4 regions of the Peribacillus sp. FSL E2-0159 genome follow, and region 1 is predicted to be linked to each of the others. Evidence: riboswitches for the same ligand, from Rfam matches in the RefSeq annotation. Region 1 holds a riboswitch; each other region holds the start of a gene.
The links. A riboswitch is a leader RNA that binds a small molecule or an ion and turns the genes downstream of it on or off. The one in region 1 is predicted to bind S-adenosylmethionine.
Positions count from the first base shown of each region.

Region 2: linked by a shared signal. The riboswitch ahead of NYE63_RS12460 (Na+/H+ antiporter NhaC family protein) and the one ahead of NYE63_RS26445 (O-acetylhomoserine aminocarboxypropyltransferase/cysteine synthase family protein) in region 1 are both predicted to bind S-adenosylmethionine.
Region 3: linked by a shared signal. The riboswitch ahead of mtnW (2,3-diketo-5-methylthiopentyl-1-phosphate enolase) and the one ahead of NYE63_RS26445 (O-acetylhomoserine aminocarboxypropyltransferase/cysteine synthase family protein) in region 1 are both predicted to bind S-adenosylmethionine.
Region 4: linked by a shared signal. The riboswitch ahead of NYE63_RS06160 (methionine ABC transporter ATP-binding protein) and the one ahead of NYE63_RS26445 (O-acetylhomoserine aminocarboxypropyltransferase/cysteine synthase family protein) in region 1 are both predicted to bind S-adenosylmethionine.

Region 1 covers NZ_CP152053.1:5,390,888-5,393,088, forward strand. The annotation lists gene NYE63_RS26445 (O-acetylhomoserine aminocarboxypropyltransferase/cysteine synthase family protein) at 1-892, opposite strand, end outside; SAM riboswitch class I at 992-1,097, opposite strand; gene NYE63_RS26450 (thioredoxin family protein) at 1,243-1,551, opposite strand; gene NYE63_RS26455 (toprim domain-containing protein) at 1,555-1,920, opposite strand; gene gcvH (glycine cleavage system protein GcvH) at 2,014-2,201, opposite strand, start outside.
Region 2 covers NZ_CP152053.1:2,537,383-2,539,583, forward strand. The annotation lists gene NYE63_RS12455 (SOS response-associated peptidase) at 1-645, shown strand, start outside; SAM riboswitch class I at 966-1,073, shown strand; gene NYE63_RS12460 (Na+/H+ antiporter NhaC family protein) at 1,260-2,201, shown strand, end outside.
Region 3 covers NZ_CP152053.1:3,497,320-3,499,520, forward strand. The annotation lists gene mtnW (2,3-diketo-5-methylthiopentyl-1-phosphate enolase) at 1-967, opposite strand, end outside; SAM riboswitch class I at 1,074-1,226, opposite strand; gene NYE63_RS17010 (pyridoxal phosphate-dependent aminotransferase) at 1,359-2,201, opposite strand, start outside.
Region 4 covers NZ_CP152053.1:1,241,760-1,243,960, forward strand. The annotation lists gene NYE63_RS06155 (methionine ABC transporter permease) at 1-44, opposite strand, end outside; gene NYE63_RS06160 (methionine ABC transporter ATP-binding protein) at 31-1,047, opposite strand; SAM riboswitch class I at 1,117-1,221, opposite strand; gene NYE63_RS06165 (MBL fold metallo-hydrolase) at 1,529-2,201, shown strand, end outside.

The DNA.
Region 1 (2,201 bases):
ATAGATGCTCTTTCATCCTTACATGCAGCGTTTCAAGCCCAAGCGTAAACTGGAATGCACTTTGGGCGCTTAGCGCAGGGCCTAAATCACGAAGTAACTGGACTCGGGCTTTCGTTATGAATGCAGCAGGTCCAACTGCCTCGGCGTATACCAGACCGTCGTAACTTGGATCAGGCTCCGTAAAGCCAGGGTAGTTTGGCGAGTTCCAATCGAACTTCCCTCCATCCACGATGACACCGCCCAGCGTCGTTCCATTTCCCAGAAGCCATTTTGTAGCGGAATGGATGACAATATCCGCTCCAAAATCAATTGGTCTGCATAGATATGGTGTCGCGAAGGTATTATCAATGATTAAAGGTATGCCTGCATCATGGGCGATTTCCGCTACCGCTTCAATATCGAGCACCCTCAAACTTGGATTTCCGATCGTTTCAGCAAAAATGGCTTTAGTTCTTGGCGTAATCGCCCTTTTGAAATTTTCAGGGTCATCGGGAGAAACGAACTTCACTTTGATTCCATATTTAGGAAGTGTGTTTTCAAAAAGGTTATACGTACCGCCATATAATGTAGAGGCTGAAACAATCTCATCCCCTGCAGCGGCAATATTCAGGATTGAAAGTGAGATGGCAGCCATTCCGCTTGATGTTGCCAATCCGCCGATACCGCCTTCCAATAAGGCCATTCTTTCCTCAAAAACGCTGACCGTGGGATTATGGAGTCGTGTATATATATAGCCATTCTCCTTTAGGCCAAATAAATTCGCTGCATGGTCGGTGTCTTTGAACAAGTATGCATTGCTTTGGTAAATAGGAACTGCACGGGCACCTGTTTCATCAGCTTGCAGACCGCCATGAACACTCAATGTTTCGAAACGCAACTTTTTCTCTGACATATGATTTCACCTTTTTCTATGGATTTAGTTGGAATTATATGAAATCTGGCCTTTTATAAACAAAAAAACCACTTCAATAAGAAGAGGTTTCAAGAACACACCTCATCTACCAGAGCCAACACTCTGCTGGAATTAGCACCGTATATAAATATATACCGGTTGCCGGGCTTCGTCGGGCCAGTCCCTCCGCCACTCTTGATAAGAACTATTAAATTCTGCCGTTACTTTATTCAAAATATAGCATTTTAGAATAAATCAGTCAATGAATTGTTAGAATATTCTTTGTTTAATTTCAATCTCGCATTCAAATGTCCGCAACAAAGAAACCAACCATGGTTCTGATTGGTTTCTTAGCTGATTTCCTTAAGCAATCCGTACAAATAGGGAACGGATTGAAAGGCATATATTTTTTTGTGCAGCTGTCCCTCTTTGAAAAGCAATAAACAAGGAACACTTTCGATTTCAAATGATTCGGCAATTCCTTGGACATAGTTCATATTCATTTTGCCTGACTTCATTTCCGGGAATAGCTCCAAGGATATCGTCAGCATCTTGGAGGCAACCTGACAGGTGCCGCATAAAGGCGTATATAAATATAAGCAAAAGGTTTCCCCATTTTCAACAGCAAGCTTACACTCTTCTTCTTTCCATTCCTGCATCAATTAGTCGTTCACCCTTTGACTTAAAAATTTCATTTTCACATTCATATTGGCAGATAGAAGCACAGTTGCGATATGATGTTCGGGTGAGCTTTCCACTTCTTTGTACATTTTATTAATATACAGGTGGTTCGCTTCCGGCATTTCCCTTCGGAATTGCTTCCGCAGCTTTTCTCCTGATTCATCTGCGTCAAAAAGGAGATAAACATCACGGTCCATCAATTCATCCACTAATTCATCCAGCTTAGTTAATGATATGGTCCCATTCGTACATCTTATTTCCACATCTTCATTTAAAACGGAGGCAACTTTTCTTCTATCGGAACTGCCTTCTACAATGATCACTTTATCGAATTCGCCCCACTCCATGTCATCACTCCATCTCACGAATTATGTGCGCAACTGCCACTGTACAAAATGAAAAAGAGAGCAGGCCTTTTCAGTCCCCCCTCTCCTTCTTTTTTAACCGTTGATTAAACTCTCATATTCTTCAGCACTCATCAGGTTTTCAATATCACTGCTATTAGATGGTTCAAGCACGACCATCCATGCCTTTTCATAAGGAGACTCATTTACATATTCAGGGTTGTCACTTAAATCCTCGTTTACTTCTACAACCTTGCCACTGATAGGAGCATAAAGCTCAGAAA
Region 2 (2,201 bases), 2.9 Mb from region 1:
GACATTGAAGAAATAAAAGAACGGTTTGATATTCAAGGATCATTTGATGAGGAATACCAATTCAGCTACAATATTGCTCCCTCCCAATCCGTGCTCTCTGTCATTAATGACGGGGCGAGGAATCGACTTGGATATCTTCGGTGGGGACTCATTCCTTTCTGGGCAAAAGACGAAAAAGTGGGCTATAAAATGATCAATGCCAGAGCGGAAACCATTTCAGAGAAAGCAAGCTTCAAGAATTCGTATAAGAAGAAGAGATGCTTGATAATCGCTGACTCTTTTTATGAATGGAAGAAGACATCAGAGAGAAAAATACCGATGCGAATAAAACTGAAGAACCATGCTCCATTTGGAATGGCCGGTCTCTGGGAATCCTGGAAATCTCCTGAAGGCATCAGCATCTATTCGTGCTCCGTTATAACAACCGTTCCTAATAAGCTAATGACCAGCATTCATGATCGTATGCCTGTCATCCTTAAACCAGAAGATGAAAAAGATTGGTTGAATCCATCCATTAATGATCCTGCATATCTGCAACAGTATTTAAAGTCATTCGATTCGGAACAGATGGAAGCATTTGAAGTATCGACTGATGTGAACTCGACTAAAAATAACTCACCTAATCTAATACAACAAATTTGCTAAGAGGTCATTAGACCTCTTTTTTATATTAGTTCCGTCCCGAAATGGCTTTTTGGTGTTTTATCCAAATGTAACAAGAGTTTCATTTATTGAAATAAAATGAATAACTGCACATGTCAAGATCTCTTTATAATCATTAAGGAGCATGTGAAATACTTTAAAACTAAACCTTGCGAAAATAGACAAAATGCTGTACTCTTATATTTGCTTTTCAATACGACTTTCGATGTCACTTTCACAAACTAAGATGGTTTCAGCAAGTTTCCAGCCTGGTACTTTTCTGACAGGCATCGTAATATTTGATAAATTATATAATTTTGATCTTCTTATCAAGAGAGACGGAGGGACTGGCCCGAAGATGTCTCGGCAGCGGACTTAATAGGAGTGCTGTGCCAAATCCAGCAGGCTGATTTTCGCCTGAAAGATAAGGAGGGTGTTTTTTATAAATTAAAAGACCTCTTCTTGTTGTTTAATAGAAGGGGTCTTTTTTATGCTGACAGTTTTTTTTAGCTATAGCTCCATGAATGGGTAATCAAGTTTGGTGTTATTTGCGAAAACTGTTAAAAGAATAAAAGCTATGACACATGTCATGGGAAAAATAAAAAGAGGTGTACATCATGAGTGCAAACAATAAAGGGAATCCATGGGCATTGATTCCATTTGTCGTATTTTTAATTTTATTTATAGGGTCCGGAATCGTCACTAAAGATTTTTATTCATTTCCAGTGATTGTAGCAATTTCTATTGCATCAGCAGCTGCATTGGCAATGAATCGGAAAGAAAGCTTCAATCAAAAGGTTGATATTTTCTGTAAAGGTGCCGGTGACGCCAATATTATGTTAATGGTTATCATTTTCCTTTTAGCCGGCGCTTTTGCCGAAGTTGCAAATGGCATGGGGGCAGTTGAATCAACGGTGAATCTTGCCTTAGCCGTTTTTCCGCAAAATCTTTTAATGGTAGGGATATTCATTATCGCGTGTTTTATTTCTCTATCTATGGGGACTAGCATGGGAACGATTGTAGCCCTAGCACCTATCGGGGTGGGAATTAGCGAGCAAACCGATATTTCGCTTGCCTTTTCAATGGCTGCCGTTATTGGTGGTGCGATGTTTGGAGATAACCTATCCTTCATTTCAGATACGACAATCGCTGCAGTTCGAACACAGGGAACGAAAATGAAGGATAAGTTTAAGGTGAATTTTTTCATCGTTTTACCTGCGGCCATCATCACATGCGCCATTCTTGGAATTTTAACGATGGGTGAACAAGCCGACATCACCCAAAATTCTTATAATTGGGTGAAGATTCTTCCATACCTTTGCGTATTGATCACTGCATTGGCAGGAGTCAATGTGTTCCTGGTCCTTTCTATCGGTATCGTATTTGCCGGAATAATCGGCTTGGCAGATGGAAGTTATCAACCGTTGGGTGTCATTCAAAAAGTTGGTGAAGGAATGGCGGGAATGTATGAAATATCCTTCCTTGCCATTTTAATTGCAGGCATGGTTGCTGTAATAAAACATAATGGTGGCATCGATTATCTGCTCCACCTCGTGACC
Region 3 (2,201 bases), 1.9 Mb from region 1:
TTGTCAGAGCTTCAGCAATTGCCAATGTCTCCTTTTTTTCCAATGCGACATTTCCATATGGGGATGGGAACAAGGATAAATCCGCACCTGATAACCTTACTAATTTACCAAGTAATAATGGATAGCCGATCCCATAAAATGATGAGGATGCCAATGCCCCGCTATATGCGGGGTGCGCCATGATCGGCAGCTTGATACGATCATGTTCACTCAAGGCCTGCAATACATCCAAACCATATGTATGAACGTTGAACAATAAAGCATCTGCCCCTGCTTCAGCCGCTTGCTCTGCCTTATCCAATAATTCAAATGTTTTCCCTGATAGATTGACAGCATATAAAGTTCGGTGGCCAGTGGTTTCATAGACTTCATTCAATATTCTTTTTCCCGTTTTTATTCTATCGAAAAATGGAGTCAGTTCCTGGTCGAAGAGGATCTCATCATCTTTAACTAGGTCGACACCTCCTAATGCTTGTTGCCTCAGTTGCTCATTATGGAATGTTAGGTCCCTTCCTAATACACCTTTAAAGATGCTCATCACCAGGGGCCGGTTAAATACGCCAACCTTTTCCCTTATGCCTCCAATGCCAAATTGCGGCCCGGGAAAGGCTTTTTGAATGTCACCGACAAAATCCAAATCGATAAGTTTTATTTCTCCATCCAATGAAAGTTTGCCGAAGACCGTCGTGAGGATTGCAGGGAAATCATTGGAGAAATTCCCTGCCGGATAGGCAATTTTAATAAGCGAACGGTATACTTTACGATTAAAGTAGCTGTTTGCCCTCTCTTCTTCAGAAAGTGGTGTCACCGATACGACGCGTCCCTTATGTTTTTCCAGTTGTTTCTGGACCAAATTGGGAAGGTCCGTCCATGTCCCGACAGTCAAACCTAAGGCAATGCTCTCTGCTTTTTTCTCATGATTTCCATTGAAATCATGAATTAAATAAGTAGCGACTATCTCGCTCATCTGATCACTCCTATATCACGTTAGTAAACTCTCGATGTCATTGACCTGAAAATGGTCTCAAAATGGCAAAAGCCTCTTCATAAAGAAGAGGCTTTAAAAAGCCATCTTCTTATCTCCCAGCCATTGGCTGCAAGAATTAGCACCGTGCCTTGTGGATTTCAAGAAAATCCGGCGAAGAATTCCGCCCCATTTTACAATGGAATTACGGTCGGTTGCTGGGCTTCATAGGGCTAGTCCCTCCACCTGCTCAAAATAAGAAAACGCTGATATATAAATTGCATTCAAGTATCGAAAGATTAAGAATTTATTTTGTATTCTGACAGGTAATCCCTACTTTGTCAATAAGTTTTAACGATTTAAAGGTGAATAAATCGGATATCCCATTGCATCGTTAAAATAAATTTAATTTACGTATCCGTTCCACGGCTTCTTTCAGCCGTTCTTCCGTAGTCAGTAGCCCTACCCTGACGTAACCTTCGCCAAATTCTCCGAATCCATTCCCTGCGGCAACGGCTACGTGGGCATGCGTTAATAAATAGTCTGCAAAACTCTCAGACGTAAAACCTTTAGGTACTTTGAGCCAGGCAAAAAACGATGCCGCAGGAGCTTTGACATCCCAGCCGATTGCCCTCAATCCCTCAATAAAAACATTCCTTCGCCCCTCGTACATCTGCACTAACTGCTCTACACAGCTCTGCGAGTCAAGCAAAGCGCTTGCCGCAGCTTCTTGTATCGCCGGGAAGAGACTCACATAAAGATGGTCTTGTAATAGTTCAAGAGCTTCTATTACACTCTTATTTCCCACTGCGAAGCCGACTCTCCATCCTGCCATATTGTATGTTTTCGATAGTGTGTATATTTCTATTCCTACATCCTTCGCTCCCTCTGCCTGGAGAAAGCTTATCGGTTTTTTTCCGTCGAATCCTAACGCGCCATAGGCGAAATCGTGGACCACGCAAATTGAATGCTCTTTTGCAAAGGAGACGGTTTCATCAAAGAAACTTTCAGTTGCAGAAGCACCTGTGGGATTATTGGGATAGTTCAAGAACATCATTTTGGCTTTATCAAGAACTTCTTTATGTATGTCGTTGTATTTCGGAAGAAAATCATTTTCTTCTGTCAAGGGCATCAGTTCTGTCTTTGCCTGGGCTAAAACAACACCGGAAAGATAATCCGGATAGCCGGGATCTGGAACAAGGATCGTATCGCCTGGATTCAATAAACACTGCGGCAG
Region 4 (2,201 bases), 1.7 Mb from region 1:
TTAAGATCAGGTAAAATATTGACGATGGGATCAAGCAGTGACATGTTTTAACACCTCCACAGAACTGGAACGATTTTTTATATATTCCAATGCCGAATGAATTTGGGCGGCATCGCCAATTAACTCGATGATCAAAATGCCTAAAGGGACATCCTGGATATACTCAATTTTACCGTGTAAAATATTACCTTTTACTGAATGGGATTGGAGAGTATCCGAAAGAATCGACTCACCGGCGGTATGCCCTTCGAATTGAATTTTAATAATCGTACCTTTACTTTCTTCAATCAAGTGCGAAGGGAGTTCGAAATCCAGTACACTGCTAATGAATTGCTTCGTTAATTCCTGCTTAGGCTGTGAAAATATTTCATAAACGGGACCTTCTTCAATTACCCGGCCATCCTGCATGACGGCGACTCGGTGGCATAGTTCTTTGACCACTTCCATTTCATGTGTAATCAACACGATGGTGATACCAAGCTCACTACTTATCTTTTTCAATAACTGTAAAATCGCTTTTGTAGTTGTTGGATCAAGGGCTGAAGTCGCTTCATCACATAATAGTACAGTGGGGTCATTTGCTAATGCGCGAGCTATGCCGACCCGCTGCTTCTGTCCACCGCTAAGCTGTGCCGGATAGACATCTTTCTTATCGCTGAGCCCTACGATTTCCAACAATTCCAATACACGTAACTTGATGGCGTCCTTCGATCGATGCGCGGCCTTTAAGGCGAAAGCGACATTTTCATAAACGGTTTTTGAACTGACCAAGGAAAAGTGCTGGAATATCATTCCGATTTTTTGTCGTTGTTTACGAAGCTCTTTACTTGATAAAGATGTTAAATCAATGCCGTCGATGATGATATTTCCACCTGTCGGACGTTCAAGTAAATTCAAGCAGCGGAGTAATGAGCTTTTTCCAGCTCCACTGTAGCCGACAATTCCATACACTTCGCCTGTTTTAATGGTCAAAGAAACGTTATCCACTCCGATAACTCGGTTTTTCTTCGAGACGTATTCCTTTCGGACTGAACGGATTTCAATCATGAGCCTTCCCCCTTAAACATTAAAAAAGCTGTCTCTATCATTCAGAAAGAGGCAGCGAAATTATATCTCGTCTTATCTTTCAGAATGCAATCATTCTGCAGGAAGTGGCACCGTTCCCTAAGGGCGGTTGCCGGACATCACAGGGCCTGATCCCTCCGTCACTCTTGATAAGTAAATTATTATTTTAGAATATTTCAAGTTTTATAATATAATCTATATTATTTGTAAAATTCGACAATGTCAATCGTTTCTGTGATTTTGGGATGATTTTTTTATCGTTAAATTTGGTACGGTCCGTTAAAAAGATTCGTGGAAAAAGGGCTCTTATGCAATAATCCAACATTTTCATCTAGGTTAATTATTCCAATATTTCCTTGTCAAAAAGGTAAAGTGGTACTACATTTATTATGGTAAAGTTAAAAAAAGGAAGATGAAAAGGAAAATAAAACTATTTTTATACAATGATGGGGGAGGTAAATGAATGATAGAGCTTAAGACGATAAATGATGTGGTTTGTGTGCACGGGACTCCTGGCGTGAACAAGTCGGGGATGAGTGTTTATGTCTTTTTAACGGATGGCCTATTGATAGATACTGGAGCAGAGATTTTATTGGATGAACTTATTCCATTCTATGAGTCCGCAGACTTCGACTCAGTGGCCCTGACCCACTATCATGAAGACCATACGGGGGGCGCTGCATGGATACAGGAACATAAAAAGGTCCCGCTTTTCATTCACCCGATGTCGGTTGAGGTTTGTGCAAAGGATGCTGTATATCCTGAATATCGCAAAAATTTCTGGGGAAAGAGAGACGCCTTTAAAGCTGAGCCGCTAGGGAAGGCCATTCATTCCCGTACCCAAACGTGGGAGCCGATTTTTACCCCTGGTCATGCGAAGGACCATATGGTGTATTTGAATCACAGTAATGGGTTGCTCTTTTCAGGAGACCTTTTCGTAACGCCAAAAACAAAGCTTGTCTTACGGGAAGAGTCTGTCCCGGTCATCATCGATTCCATAAAAAAATTACTTCAATATGACTTCAGGGAAGTGTTTTGCTGCCATGCTGGGCATGTGCCTGATGGGAAGGAAATGTTTCGAAAAAAACTCGATTATTTGGAAAACCTCCAAGGTGAAATTTTACGCTTACATTCTC